DNA from 4 places in the Streptosporangium sp. G12 genome. Region 2 is predicted to be linked to each of the others. Evidence: riboswitches for the same ligand, from Rfam matches in the RefSeq annotation. Region 2 holds a riboswitch; each other region holds the start of a gene.
What was found. Region 2 has a riboswitch for cyclic di-AMP ahead of ACVCAG_RS04055 (C40 family peptidase). Riboswitches for the same ligand answer to the same signal wherever they lie in the genome.

Region 1 (3,199 bases), on a different contig from region 2:
CCGTACGCGGGCTGCTGCCCGTACGCACCGGTCCCGCCCTGCTGGCCGTACCCCTGCTGCTGGCCGTAGCCCTGCTGCCCGTAGTCGGGCTGCTGGCCGTAGCCCTGCTGCTGGCCGTACCCCTGCTGCCCGTAGCCCTGCTGGCCGTATCCGGGCTGGCTCTGCCCTGGGCCGGTGTTCGGCTGTGAGGCCTCCGACCGATACCCCACGACTGTCACGTCGGGGTCGAGTTCGCCAGGAACCCGCCCCGCGTTGTGCTGTCCGTAATCCGGCTGTCCCGACGGTGTGCGATCGCGGTCGGGATCATCCTGTGGATACGGCGGCTGTCCGGTGCTCACCGCGTCACCTCACTTAGACTGCGCATGTGGCAAATGTCAGACGCACATGCATGCTGCTGCACAAGGTATCGACATAGGTATCAACAGTCACCTTTCCGATCAGTCAGCTCCAAAGTCACCAGAGTCGGGCTCACGTGTCAGGTGCAACAGCATCCGGGTGTTTCCCAAGGTGTTGGGCTTGACGTGTTCCAGATCGAGGAACTCCGCCACACCCTCGTCATAGGAGGCGAGAAGTTCGGCGTAGACCTCCGGGGCGACGGGCGTGCCCTGGATTTCCCGGAATCCGTGCCGGGCGAAGAAGTCGACCTCGAAGGTCAGGCAGAAGACCCTGCGCAGGCCCAGCTCGGCGGCCGTGCGAATGAGCGCGGAGACGATCCGGTGGCCGATTCCCATCCCCCTGCGGGTCGGATCGACGGCGACGGTGCGGATCTCGGCCAGATCCTCCCAGAGGACGTGGAGGGCCCCGCAGCCGATCACCTCCCCCTCCCCGTCGGTGGCGACCCAGAACTCCTGGACGTCCTCGTACAGGGTGACGGTGGCCTTCTCCAGCAGGCGCGGGCCGACACCGCCGTAGGTGTCGACGAGCCGCCTGATGGCCCGCACGTCCGGGGTGCGGGCGCGGCGGACCGCGACCTCGGGGACCTCGGGTACCTCGGGGCCCGTCCCCGGCCCGGGCGAACCCCGCTCCGCCCCCGCGGATTCGGCGCGCCGCTCCCCGTCGCCGGAGGCGCGAACGGCCGGCACGGGAGAATGCTCAGCAAGCTGCTCCATGACCGTTCAGCGTACGTCCTCACGTGTCTTCAATTACGGCTCATCCTTAACTCTCAGCTCGCAGGCCGCACATGACCCTTGGCGATCGCTTTACCACTCTCGGTGTTCGGCACCTCTCGTGTGCCACAGCTCACCTTTGGCACGGTCCCGGACCTGGGAAGACCTCCGCCACACCCGCCGCACGGGAGGCAAAGGCAGCGTAATGGCCATGTTGATCATTTCGAGGTGTGATCTTTTCGTGACACCTCAGTTGCGAAACCTCTACTGAATTCGCAGTTCTGGTTGAGCAGGAACCACAGGTGCACTAATCTCCGTGCTCGATGTCAGAGACGTAAAAAGCCTGACCCGCCGAATCCCTCACAGGGGAACCGGGGACCCACCACGTCCTCCGGGGTGAATCCGAGTGCCACCGGCGCACCCGGTAGGGCTGCCTCCGGCCCGAACCCGTCAGCTAACCCGGTAGGCGGCCGAGAGAGGAGCCCGTTGGTGAAGCGCACGCGCGACCGCGGAGGAAAGCACACGGGCCACGAGACCCGCTGCGGAGAACGCGCGCCGCGAGGGCTGCGCCGTCGCATGGCGGTCGTCGGCCTGGCATTCGCCACCCTGACCCTCGGCACCCCGCTGGTGGCGGCCACCGCGGACCCCGAGCCCAGCCTCCAGCAGCTGGCCAAGCAGGCCGAGAAGCTGCACCAGGAGATCGGCGTCCTCGCGGAGCGCTACAACGGCGAGCGGGTCAAGCTCAAGCAGGCCCAGCGGGCCGCCGAGAGCGCCAGGAAGACCCTCGCGTCGAGCGAGTCCGAGCTGGCGGCCCGTCGCACCAAGGCCACCCTGCTGGCACAGAGCACCTACATGTCGGGCGGCCTGAACTCCGGGCTCGCCTTCACGCAGGCCACCGACCCCGACACCTTCCTCGACCAGGCCACCACCAACTACGCGCTCCAGCAGCAGCAGAGCGAGGAGGTCGCCCAGGTGAGCCGGGCGATCGAGGCCGCCGAGCGGGCCCAGGCCAGCGCCAAGGCCAGGACGGCGGAGGTCAAGAAACTTCTGGCGGAGATCGACGGCAACCGGACCAAGATCGAACGGTTGGTCGACCGGGTCGAGAGCGACCTGTTCAGCGAGGTGCGCACCAGGGCCGTCAGCAACAGGGGCGCCCGGGTGAAGACGAACGTGCCCATCGTCGGCAGCGGCAAGGCCGCGGAGGCCACTCGCTGGGCGCTCACCCAGCAGCTGAAGCCGTACGTCTGGGGCGCCGAGGGACCCAACTCCTTCGACTGCTCCGGCCTGGTCATGTGGGCCTACCAGAAGGTCGGCATCAGCCTGCCGCACTACACCGGCGACCAGTGGACCGCGGGCACCCACGTCTCCAGGAAAGAGCTGCGCCCCGGCGACCTGGTCTTCTTCTACAGCGACCTGCACCACGTCGGGATCTACATCGGCGCGGGCCTGATGGTCCACGCCCCCCAGACGGGTGACGTCGTCCACATCACCACGATCGACAACCGGCCCTTCGTCGGAGGCGTCCGCATCGCCGCCTGAACGGGCGTCGACGACCGGGGCCGCGCACGGCCGAACCGGGTCCGGGGCCGCGCACAGGCCGAGCCGGTTCCGGGCCGCACGCGTGTCCGGCCCGACCTGCCGGACACGCGGCGGTGCGTCAGATCAGGCGGCGGCGGGCCGCCCAGGCCACGGCCTCGATCGCCGTGGCGACGCCGATGCGGTCGCAGATGCCCCTGAGCCTGCGCCTGACCGTCCGGCCGCTGATGTCGAGGCGACGCCCCACCCGATCGACCGTGACACCCTTGGCGAGCTCGGCCAGCAGCACGAGGTCGTCGTCGCTGAGACCGATATCGCTCATGCCCAGGGGGCTGTCGCCATGGCGTGAATCCACTTCTGGATATGCCATCAAGAGTCACTCCCCCCACTCTGGAAACCGGGTGCGAGACGCCGGAAATGAATACCGTCCGCCAGGAACGGTAAACGCCTTGTTCAAAGGTCGTCAAGTTCCACTCTTCATAGCGTGCGTCCAGTATTGACATAGCAGGCGCTACGTGAAGTACTCATGATATGTCAGTGCCTTTGCGGCTATGTCA
Region 2 (3,199 bases):
TCGGCACCCACTCGCGGTCGGTCTGCACGAGCAGCTCCAGCGACTCGACGAACGTCTCCTCGGGCAGCTCGGGCATGGCCATCCGCGCCGCGGAGGTGTTGAAGCGCGCGGCGTTGGCCTCGGGCCGGAAGGTCACGATCGTGCCGTTCTCCTGGCGGTAGGCCTTGAGCCCCTCGAAAAGCTCCTGCGCGTAGTGGAAGACCGACGTCGCGGGGTCGAGGGTGAGCGGGCCGTACGGCATGAGCCTGGCGTCGTGCCAGCCCCGTCCCTCGGTGTAGTCGATCGAGATCATGTGGTCGGTGAAGACCTGACCGAACCCCGGGCTCGCCAGTACCTGCTCGCGCTCTGCCGCGGTGCGAGCGTGGTCGGAGAGCTGCACGTCGAAGCTGAGCTTCTGAGCGGTGGTCATCGCACGGATCCTTCTCTTGGTGTCTGGCTTACCCTTGGGTCCATTCTGCGTCGGACCGGGTAACGGGAAACTACTCCATCTATGCCGAAAACCGGCAGTGCTGGAGAAACAAAAACGCACCTGGCGGCTCGGGTGAGCCGCCAGGCGCGTCGGGGTCGAGGAGGGCGGCTTCCTCAGCCGGCTACTCGGGCGGTGATGTCGTCGCCGATCTCGTGGGTGGTCCGGCCGGCCCGGCCGGCCGGCCGCTCGGCCAGGTCGTCGGCGACGGCCCGCTCGACCCTGGCGGCCTCGGCGGCCATGCCCAGGTGGTCGAGGAGCATGGCGACCGACAGGATCGTGGCGGTCGGGTCGGCCTTGCCCTGGCCCGCGATGTCGGGGGCGCTGCCGTGGACCGGCTCGAACATGCTCGGCGCGGTGCGGTCGGGGTTGACGTTGCCGCTGGCCGCCAGGCCGATGCCACCGGCGATCGCCGCGCCGATGTCGGTGAGGATGTCGCCGAAGAGGTTGTCGGTGACGATCACGTCGAAGCGCTCCGGCTGGCTGACGAAGAACATCGAGGCCGCGTCGACGTGACAGTAGTCGGTCTGGACGTCGGGATACTCCAGGCCGACACGGTCGAAGGTGCGGGCCCAGAGGTCGCCGGCGTAGGTGAGCACGTTGGTCTTGTGGACCAGCGTCAGCTTCCTGCGGGGGCGGCCCAGCGCCTTGTCGAAGGCGTAGCGCACGACGCGCTCGACGCCGTGGGCGGTGTTCAGCGACTCCTGGGTGGCGATCTCGTGCGGCGTGCCCCGGCGCATGACGCCGCCCGCACCGGCGTACGGGCCCTCGGTGCCCTCGCGGACGACGACCATGTCGATGTCCTCGGGACGGGCCTTGCCCAGCGGCGTCTCGACGCCGGGGAAGAGCTTGACCGGGCGGAGGTTCACGTAGTGGTCGAGCTGGAAGCGGAGCTTGAGCAGCAGGTCGCGCTCCAGGACGCCCGGGGGCACGCTGGGGTCGCCGACCGCGCCGAGCAGGATCGCGTCGTATCCGCGCAGTTCGTCGAGGACCGGATCGGGCAGGGTCTCGCCGGTCTCGTGGTAGCGCTTGGCACCGAGGTCGTAGGTGGTGGTCTCCACCTTCGTGCCGACCGCTTCGAGGACCTTCAGCCCCTCGGTGACGACCTCGACTCCGATTCCGTCCCCGGGGATGACCGCCAGGCGAATGTTACGCGAATCCATGCAGGCACCTTACCGGTCCGTCTCGGTGATCGAACACCGGTCTCATCCTCCGGACACATCCGCCCGACGAGGCCTCTGATCGTTTTGTCCATCTTTGCTTGGTATTGACCGTTTCGAGAGGTTTCGTTATGGTCCTCCCATTCACGTCAATGCCTAATCCGTACGGGCCATCCCCTTACCGGGCCCGCACGGAGCCGGGGAACCACTCTTTACGGGATCTACCGGACCCCGGGCACCCCGCTCCTCCCCCGGAGCGCGTTCCCGGCCGTCATCAGGTGGATTCCTTGGGGCGAATCAGCGCGTTCTCGCGCCGTAGGGCGGCCTCCACGCCCGAGCCCGACAGCTCACCCGGCCGGCCTTATGGAAGGAATCACCCTGTCCGGCACAGTTCTCCCCCGTGTCCTGTCCATCTCCGCCTCCATGATCGTCGCCGGCGCCGCGGTGTGCGCGACCTCGACCGCCGCCCTGGCCGCATCACCGCCCCCCGCCCCCGGGCCCGCCGCGCTCAACACCCCCGCGCTGAAGGACGCGCTGAAGGCCACGGCCGTCAAGCCCGCCTGGCAGAAAGCCGTGAAGTGGGCCATGTCCAAGCGCGGAACGCCCTACGTCTGGGGCGGCACCGGCAACGGCGGCTTCGACTGCTCCGGCCTGGTGCTCCGCGCCTACGGCGCAGCCGGGATCAAGCTCCCCCGCGTCACCAACGACCAGTACGCCGCCTTCTCCAAAAAGATCACCTGGGAGAATCTCAAGCCCGGTGACCTGGCCTTCTTCAGTGGCCTCGGCCACGTCGGCATGATCACAAAGCCCGGCTACATGGTTCACGCCCCGCGGACCGGCGACGTGGTCAAGGAGGAGAAACTCGACTCCTGGCGTCGCGAATCCTTCGTCGGCGCGGTGCGTCCCGACCCGCAGGGGGTTCAGCTGGCCAAGCGGGTCGAGCTCGCGACCGAAGCCGTGACCGACGGATGAGACACGCCGGCGGATCACCGCTGGGAGGCCGTGGAGACCCCGGCGGTGGAGAGAACGGGTTCAGCGGGTGGGAGCACCGCCGTTGTCCCTGCGGTCCAGAGCGGTCTGGAGCGCGTCGATGGCCTCGTCCTCGGTCTCCTCGGGACGGTTCCAGGGATACATGTCGTACATGGCGAATCTCGTCTCGGTCGCATGCCGGCAAGGAAGGTGGTCGAGACTCCGGTCGGGACTCCGACCAGGCCTGATGTCGCGGGTCCGGATCACGGACCGGCGGCGGGGGCTTGGGGCCGGCATGCGCCACGACACCGCGGCGAGTCGCCGGCCTGCCCCTGTCAGGCCTCGCCGCGGCAGGTAGGAATTACGAGAACCTGGCGCATTTGACTCCAGGTTACCCGTCCGCGGGAAAACCGTCTCGCCCGGCGTACGCACTTCTCACATGCTGAGACGAGACGTGGCCGCCGCCCCGGTCCCCGGGGCGGCGGCCACGTCGGCGGTACGGCTAGTCGGCCAGGTCGACCGAGCGACCGCTGTCGGCGCCGATCTCCGAACCGATCTGGTCGATCACCTCGGCCGGGATGGCGGTGTCGACGGTGAGCGCGAT
Region 3 (3,199 bases), on a different contig from region 2:
GAGCTGCCGCCGGGGGACGTGGTGTGGCCCGACCCCGGTTACGCCCAGCTCGCCGTCCGTCGCCGTCCGGCGTTCTGGCTCAGCGAGGTGGCGGTCTCCGGCGAGTACTGGGCGCGGCTGAGGGCCCAGCACGAGCGGTCGGGCCTGTGGCCGGTGCTGCTGGAGGACTCCGTCCAGCCCTGGTCGGCCGGCCAGATCGCCCCGGACACGGCCGGTCAGATCGACAACTACCACGCCGCCGCGTTCATGGCCGAGGTGTGGTCCGACTGGATCGCCAAGGCCAACCTCGACCAGCTCGAACTGCTCGAGCCCTTCGGACCCGAGTGCCCCGGCCCGGCCCCCCCGGGCAGGCTCGCCGCAGACCCCGGCGTGGTCGCCGACTGGTACGCCGGGCTGGTGGCCGAGCGCAGGACCCCGCTCGGGCTCGTCGCGGTCGAGCGCGGGGCCGACGCCCTCGCCGTCATGGGCTGGCAGGGCGCCCTCAACCACAACGAGTGGATGGTCCCGCTCGCGGCCGTCGTGCGCAGCTGGGAGGACAGGTTCGGGGTGCGGGTGGTCGGCATGGGTTTCAACACCCTCGACCTCAGCGTCGCCGCGCCCCCGACCACCTCCGAGCACGCCCTGCACGTCGCCGCGGAGCACTGGACGTTCTGTCCCGACAGCATCATCCAGGGGGCGGGGAACCTCATCGACTACGCCGAGCAGATCAAGGGCAGGAACGCCTGGTCGTTCTGGTGGGACTGAGCGGGGCCGGGCGGGACCGGTCGGCCGGGGACGACCCGCGGGGCGGGCTCCCCTTGAGTGAACCTTTACGGAAAGGGATCGGCCGGCCTGGGGAGGGCTCGCGAGGCGGCGTTCCGCCGCGTGGATCTCCGGGCGCGGGGCCCTGGAACGGGGCCCGGGACGGGGTTTCGGGGCTGGACACCGAGATGGGGGAGACATCCGTGCTGGTAGGACGGGTGTTGGCCTGACGGGGCGATCGATGAGGCTTCCTTGAAGCTTGTAGGTAGATCTTCTGGGGTTTTCATGGTGTTTGCTTTGCTTTGTCCGGTTTTGGTGGGTAGTGTCCACAGTCATCGGTAGGCGACCTGCCCTTCACAAGAGGGAGCGGCCGGCCGACGTCGAATCCCGAGGGCCCGCAGGGGCCCCGGAGCCGGGGAACCACTTTTCCGGGGTGAATCCGCCGCGACCACGCGGCGGTAGGGCAACTCCACCGCCCGAACCCGTCAGCTAACCCGGTAGACGAGATGGAGAGGAGATCCCCTCATGGATCACCGCGTTACCACGTCGGTGCAGCCCTTGTCCGTGCCGACCACCTGAACTTTTCCCCCCTTCCGCCGACATCCCCCGTTCCCCCCGGACCTTCTCGCCGCGCCTGATCGCGGCACCTTCCAGATCGTGCTCCGCGTAGCGATTGCCTGAGATTCCGGCTACGCCCCCTTTTCCGACGAGCGCGTCCCCGCCAGTGCACCCCTTCGGTGTGTCGCACGTGGCTGCCCCGTTCCCTCGCGAAAGAGCCTTTTCTCCATGCGCCCCTTCCTTGGTTTGCACAAGAACGGCCTGAGCAAGTTCACCTGGCAGAAGAACAAGCCCCGCGGAAGCCGCCTCGCCGCCGCCGCTCTGGTCGGCGCGAGCGTCCTCGCCGCCACCGGTGTCGCGGTGGCGCTGCCCGCATCCACCTGTTTCGCCGCCACCGCCGACCCCGAGGTCGGGGTGGCGAAGGCCAGCGCCGAGTCCGTCCTCCTCCAGGGCGCGACCACGGCCTCCTACTTCTGGGACGACTCCTCCGGCCGGGCCGGTGACACCGGTCTGCCCGCCAGCGGCCGGCCGATGCAGAAGGGCATGATCGCCAGCCCGAGCTGGCCCCTGCTCACCGAGGGTTACCTCATCTACAAGGGCAAGAAGGCCAAGTTCTTCGTCGGCGACCGCGGCCCCGGTTCCCCCTCGAACCAGGGCATCATGATCGACATCGACGCCAAGACCTTCGCCGACCTGACCGGTGGAACGTTCAACGCCAGCACGCTCGGCGTGGACGGCAACGGCGGGATGGGCCACATCGACATCAAGTACGTGGTCACCAAGTGGGGTGACGGTACGGGGATAAAGAACCACCCCGTCGCGTTCTCCACCGGTGCCTGGAGCCGCAGGGACACCAGCCCGGCCAAGCCTCCGACGGTCGTCTTCGCCAAGGCCCAGGAACTGGGGATAGGCGTGCAGACCCAGCCGGTGAGCGCCGCGGTGCGGCCGTGGACCGGCAAGCCCAAGGTCATGGTCGAGTCCGCCTCCTGGCACGCCCCGGCCGGCGTGGCCGTCGCCGGTGCCCGCGCCGCCGAGATCGGCGCGGGGAAGGGCTGAGCCGGAGCCGCCGCCCTCCGGAGTCCTCCGGGAACGCTCCGAAAGGGCTCCGGGAGGGCTCCGGGAGGACTCCGGGAGGACGCTGAGAGGACTCCGGTGCGGTCCGTGCCTCCCGGGGCGCGGACCGCACCGGAGGATCAGACTTCGAGCTTCTCCTCGATGCCGCGCAGGGTGTGCCGCGCGAGCGCGAGGTTGGCCCGGTTCCGGTCGAGAGCCAGGTAGAGGAACAGCCCTTTGCCGCTCCGGCCGGCGATCGGGCGGATCACGTGGTACTGCGTGCCGAGCGTGATGAGGATGTCCTCGATGCCGTCCTTGAGGCCGAGCGACTCCATGGTCCGCATCTTGGCCTTGACGACCTCGGTGTTACCCGCGGCCGCGATCTGGAGGTCGAGGTCCTTGGACCCGCCGAGCGCGCCCAGCGCCATCCCGCTGTTGTAGTCGACGACGACCGCGCCGACGGCACCGTCGATCGCCATCATCTCCTTGAGCGAGATGTCCATGTTGCCCATTGCTGTCTCCGATCACTGGGGTATCGATGTGCGCGAACCGGCGGCGGCCAGTCTGGCCGCCGTCTTGCGGCCCTCCAGCCGGAGCAGCCCGAGGTTGGTCCCCGGGCGCGCCAGGACTGTGAGGACGATCTTGGGTCCGGCGGCGTAGAACGCCGCGTAGCCGTTGGTGCCGGAGATCAACGTCTCCTCGAAGGTGCCCTTGCCGGCCATGCTCGTCATCCGGCGGCTGAGGGCCAGCACCGCGGAGGAGAGCGCCCCGGTCTGCTCGGTGTCCCTCTCCAGGTCGCTCGCTATCGTCAGACCGTCGACGCTGCACGCGATGCTCCCGTTCACGT
Region 4 (3,199 bases), on a different contig from region 2:
CGAGGAACTTGGGGTCGGTCTTGCCGGGGTTGGCGGCCTTGAACTTCTCGCCGATCGCCTTGAAGGCGTTCCAGTCCGGCCAGAGCTTGCCGACCTCCTCGCGGTCGGTGGGCAGGCCCGCCTTCTCGAACAGGTCCTTGCGGTAGCACATGGTCATGCCGCCGATGTCCGTGCCCAGGGCGAAGAGCTTGTTGTCGGCGTTGATGCCGTTGTCCCACTTCGCTGCGGGGAAGTCGGCCTTGCGGCTGTCCAGCCCGTACTCGGCCAGGTCGGTGAAGAACTGCGGGCGGGCCTTCATGAGACCCATCGCGCCCTCGTCCAGGGCGATGATGTCGGCGGCGCCGCTGCCCGCCTGCAGGCGCTGGAGCAGCTGCGGGAGGTAGACGTCCTCGAACCGGTCGGTCAGGTTCTGGTACTTGACCTGGATGTTCGGGTGCGCCGCGTTCCACGTCTCCACGGCCTTGTCGTAGCCGAAGTTCTCGCCGCCGCCGAAGGTGTGCACGGTGATGGTCACCGGCTCGGCCGGAGCGGCGGCGGAACCGGTGCCCGCGGCGGGCGCGGACGGCTCGCTGGAACTGCACGAAGTGATGGCCAGGGCGGTGGCCGCCATGACCGCGACGGCGGCCAGCTTGCCGTGCCGCTTGTTGTTCAACATTACGGACCCCTCTCAGGTGGTCGCCCGAATCATTGGGAGGCGACATCGCGGGCCGGTCCCCGACAAACGCGGTCCTCGCGACGAGGTCGTTCCTCAATGTGCTTTGGGAGCGCTCCCACGAAGAGTGGACGATAGGCAACCGAGACGTCAATATGCCGAAACTCAACCGTTACATCCGGTCGTTTTAGGCAGGACTATCGGCATCGAATATGCACAAACACCTCATCAGGGTGATTGGGAGCGCTCCCATCTCACGGGCATACAGTCGGGGCATTTCGTGTCCGTGCGGGGTGGGGGACGCGTAACGCTCCCGGGGGCGGCGCTCGAACGAGCGCCGCCCCCGGGAGCGGGTGGACCGGGCGGCCGTTCACCGGCGGGGGGCCGGGACGCCCGCGCCGCCGGGGGAGGCGGGCGCGGGCGGCGGGCGCGGGGTCAGTCGGAGTAGACGGGGTATCCGTAGCCGACGATCTGGGAGACGGGCCGGACGCGCTGTTCGACGTCGCCGTTGCCGGTGTTGCCCTCGATCGTGGTGATCGTGCCGTCCCCGTTGTCCTTCTTCACGAAGCCGACGTGGTCGATGCCGTCGATGCTCTTGCCGCCGGCCCAGTCGAAGTAGACGACGGCGCCGGGGGTGGGGATGGTGCCCCAGTGCCCGTTGTCCTTGAACCACTTGGCGTGGGCTACGGTGTAGGCGTCCCAGCCCATCGTGGGGCGGATGCCGGCCATCTCGCCGACCCAGGAGACGAACATCGCGCACCAGGGGGCGTTGGCGTAGTCGTACACGGTGTTGCCGCCGTCGCGGGCGAGGGTCTCCTTGGCGCGAGGGCTCGACATGTACCAGGAGTGGAACTTGGTCCCGCCGCCCTCGGCGTTCTCGCGGATGCCGATCTGCTTGGAGGCGATGTCCAGGACCTTCGCCGCGGAGACCTTGGGAAGCCTCTCGGCCACGGTCTGGAGCGGGGTTTTGGCGGCCTTGGACGTCTGCGCCTTGGTGTCGACGGGCGGAGCGTTCACGACGCCGTGGCCGTCGGCCAGGGCGACGCCGGTGGTGCCGGTCGTCAGGGCGATACAGGCGCCCAGGACGGCGCATGCCGCGCGGGGGGTGGAGATGAGGCGATGCTTAGCCATACGGGGGTTCGACTCCTTGCTTCGCTTCCATTCCGCCTACCGGGTTAGCTGACGGGTTCGGGCTGGGAAGTGCCCTACGGCGCACAGGTGCGCTGATTCACCCCAGGAACGTGGTTCCCCGGTTCCGCAGACCTCGCGGATTCGGCGGCCGTGCTCACCGGCGGAAGGTCTCCGTCAGGTGGGACACGGTCGGGCAATGTGACGGCAATGCATAGACCTGGATAGATCTAGGCAATCGCCATGAATAGGACGAAGGTACGCCAGACGGACAGACGATTACAAGTAGGACATATTGCCCTGACTTGGGAATACGTCCGAATCGGATCGGTGTTGCGGGGTGCCGCCCGGCCCGGGAGCGGGGTGAGGCCGCGCCGGCCGCGTCTCCTTCCGGCGGCCGGGGGAACGCCCCGCCGAGGCCGGGATCCCCTGCCCCCACGGCGATCCCGGTTTTCCGGACCCGCCTGCGAGCCGTCGGCCGGGGGGTGCTATGACGTGCGGGCGAACCCCCTGGTCCAAGGTGGCGTGTCCTTATGTTTCCGAACAGGCATTCGATAGTAAAAAGTATTCGGATGGTAGGGGTTCTCCCATGGAAGGTCAGGAGAGGGCGCGCGGGAGCCGGAGGTCCGCGACCCGCGCCTGACGAGGTTTCCGCAGCTCAGAGCGATGGGGCATGGGTGCGATCCGGCCGTCGGCGGGCCTGGCCGCCCGAAGGGTAAAGAAACGTGCGCTCGGAGGGGCCCGACGCCCGCGAAGGTAAAGATAAGAGGTAAAGGAACACGCTTTCCAGGAGGCCTCGCCGTCCGCGGAGGTAAAGGCGTGCGGGACGGGGGAGCGCGTTCCCGGGAGGTGCGGGCCGCCCGCCGGGGTCAGGTCGCCGAGCCGGACCACGCGCGAAACAGCGGAAGCAGGAAGCGGTCGACCGTCTCCTCGACGAACTCCCGGTCCAGCGGCTTTCCGGTGAAGAACAGCCGGTACCACACCAGCGCCTCGGTGACCTTCCTGAGCTCGACCGCGTCCACCGGCCCCGGGAGCTCGCCGCGCTCCCTGGCGCGGTCGAGCAGCGGGGTGGTGCCCGTGATGTCGGCACGGGGCACGTTGTCGCGCAGGGCGGCGGCCAGGTCGGGGGAGGTGAGGAGCGCGGGGAACAAGCCGAAGATCATCGCGTGCTTCCGCTCCAGGATCCGGCAGAACCCGTCCACGACCTCGATCAGATCCCCGCGCATCGTCCCGGTGTCGGGCGGCGGCGCGACCTCGATCTCAAGGTGGTTGCAGATCAGGTCCACGACCAGCGCCTCCTTGTCCTGCCAGCGACGGTAGATCGTGGCCTTGCTGGCGCTGGCCCGCCTGGCGATCTGGTCGACGGACATCCGGTCGTATCCGACCTCGGACAGCAGGTCCAGAGTCGCGTCGAGGATC

Region 1: another riboswitch for cyclic di-AMP. It lies ahead of ACVCAG_RS25410 (NlpC/P60 family protein); the one in region 2 lies ahead of ACVCAG_RS04055 (C40 family peptidase).
Region 3: another riboswitch for cyclic di-AMP. It lies ahead of ACVCAG_RS20690 (hypothetical protein); the one in region 2 lies ahead of ACVCAG_RS04055 (C40 family peptidase).
Region 4: another riboswitch for cyclic di-AMP. It lies ahead of ACVCAG_RS28480 (CHAP domain-containing protein); the one in region 2 lies ahead of ACVCAG_RS04055 (C40 family peptidase).

Annotation. Positions count from the first base shown of each region.
Region 1 is NZ_JBRIQO010000017.1:82,689-85,887, forward strand. Features, by position in the region: gene ACVCAG_RS25400 (RDD family protein) at 1-209, opposite strand, end outside; gene ACVCAG_RS25405 (amino-acid N-acetyltransferase) at 438-1,082, opposite strand; cyclic di-AMP (ydaO/yuaA leader) riboswitch at 1,446-1,590, shown strand; gene ACVCAG_RS25410 (NlpC/P60 family protein) at 1,596-2,645, shown strand; gene ACVCAG_RS25415 (LuxR C-terminal-related transcriptional regulator) at 2,764-2,964, opposite strand.
Region 2 is NZ_JBRIQO010000002.1:200,539-203,737, reverse strand. Features, by position in the region: gene ACVCAG_RS04065 (branched-chain amino acid aminotransferase) at 1-409, opposite strand, end outside; gene ACVCAG_RS04060 (3-isopropylmalate dehydrogenase) at 583-1,629, opposite strand; cyclic di-AMP (ydaO/yuaA leader) riboswitch at 1,770-2,002, shown strand; gene ACVCAG_RS04055 (C40 family peptidase) at 2,050-2,598, shown strand; gene serA (phosphoglycerate dehydrogenase) at 3,098-3,199, opposite strand, start outside.
Region 3 is NZ_JBRIQO010000013.1:85,449-88,647, reverse strand. Features, by position in the region: gene ACVCAG_RS20695 (DUF4253 domain-containing protein) at 1-744, shown strand, start outside; cyclic di-AMP (ydaO/yuaA leader) riboswitch at 1,110-1,260, shown strand; gene ACVCAG_RS20690 (hypothetical protein) at 1,528-2,355, shown strand; gene ACVCAG_RS20685 (hypothetical protein) at 2,493-2,864, opposite strand; gene ACVCAG_RS20680 (roadblock/LC7 domain-containing protein) at 2,877-3,199, opposite strand, start outside.
Region 4 is NZ_JBRIQO010000020.1:61,816-65,014, reverse strand. Features, by position in the region: gene ACVCAG_RS28485 (extracellular solute-binding protein) at 1-655, opposite strand, end outside; gene ACVCAG_RS28480 (CHAP domain-containing protein) at 1,088-1,783, opposite strand; cyclic di-AMP (ydaO/yuaA leader) riboswitch at 1,802-1,940, opposite strand; gene ACVCAG_RS28475 (TetR/AcrR family transcriptional regulator C-terminal ligand-binding domain-containing protein) at 2,650-3,199, opposite strand, start outside.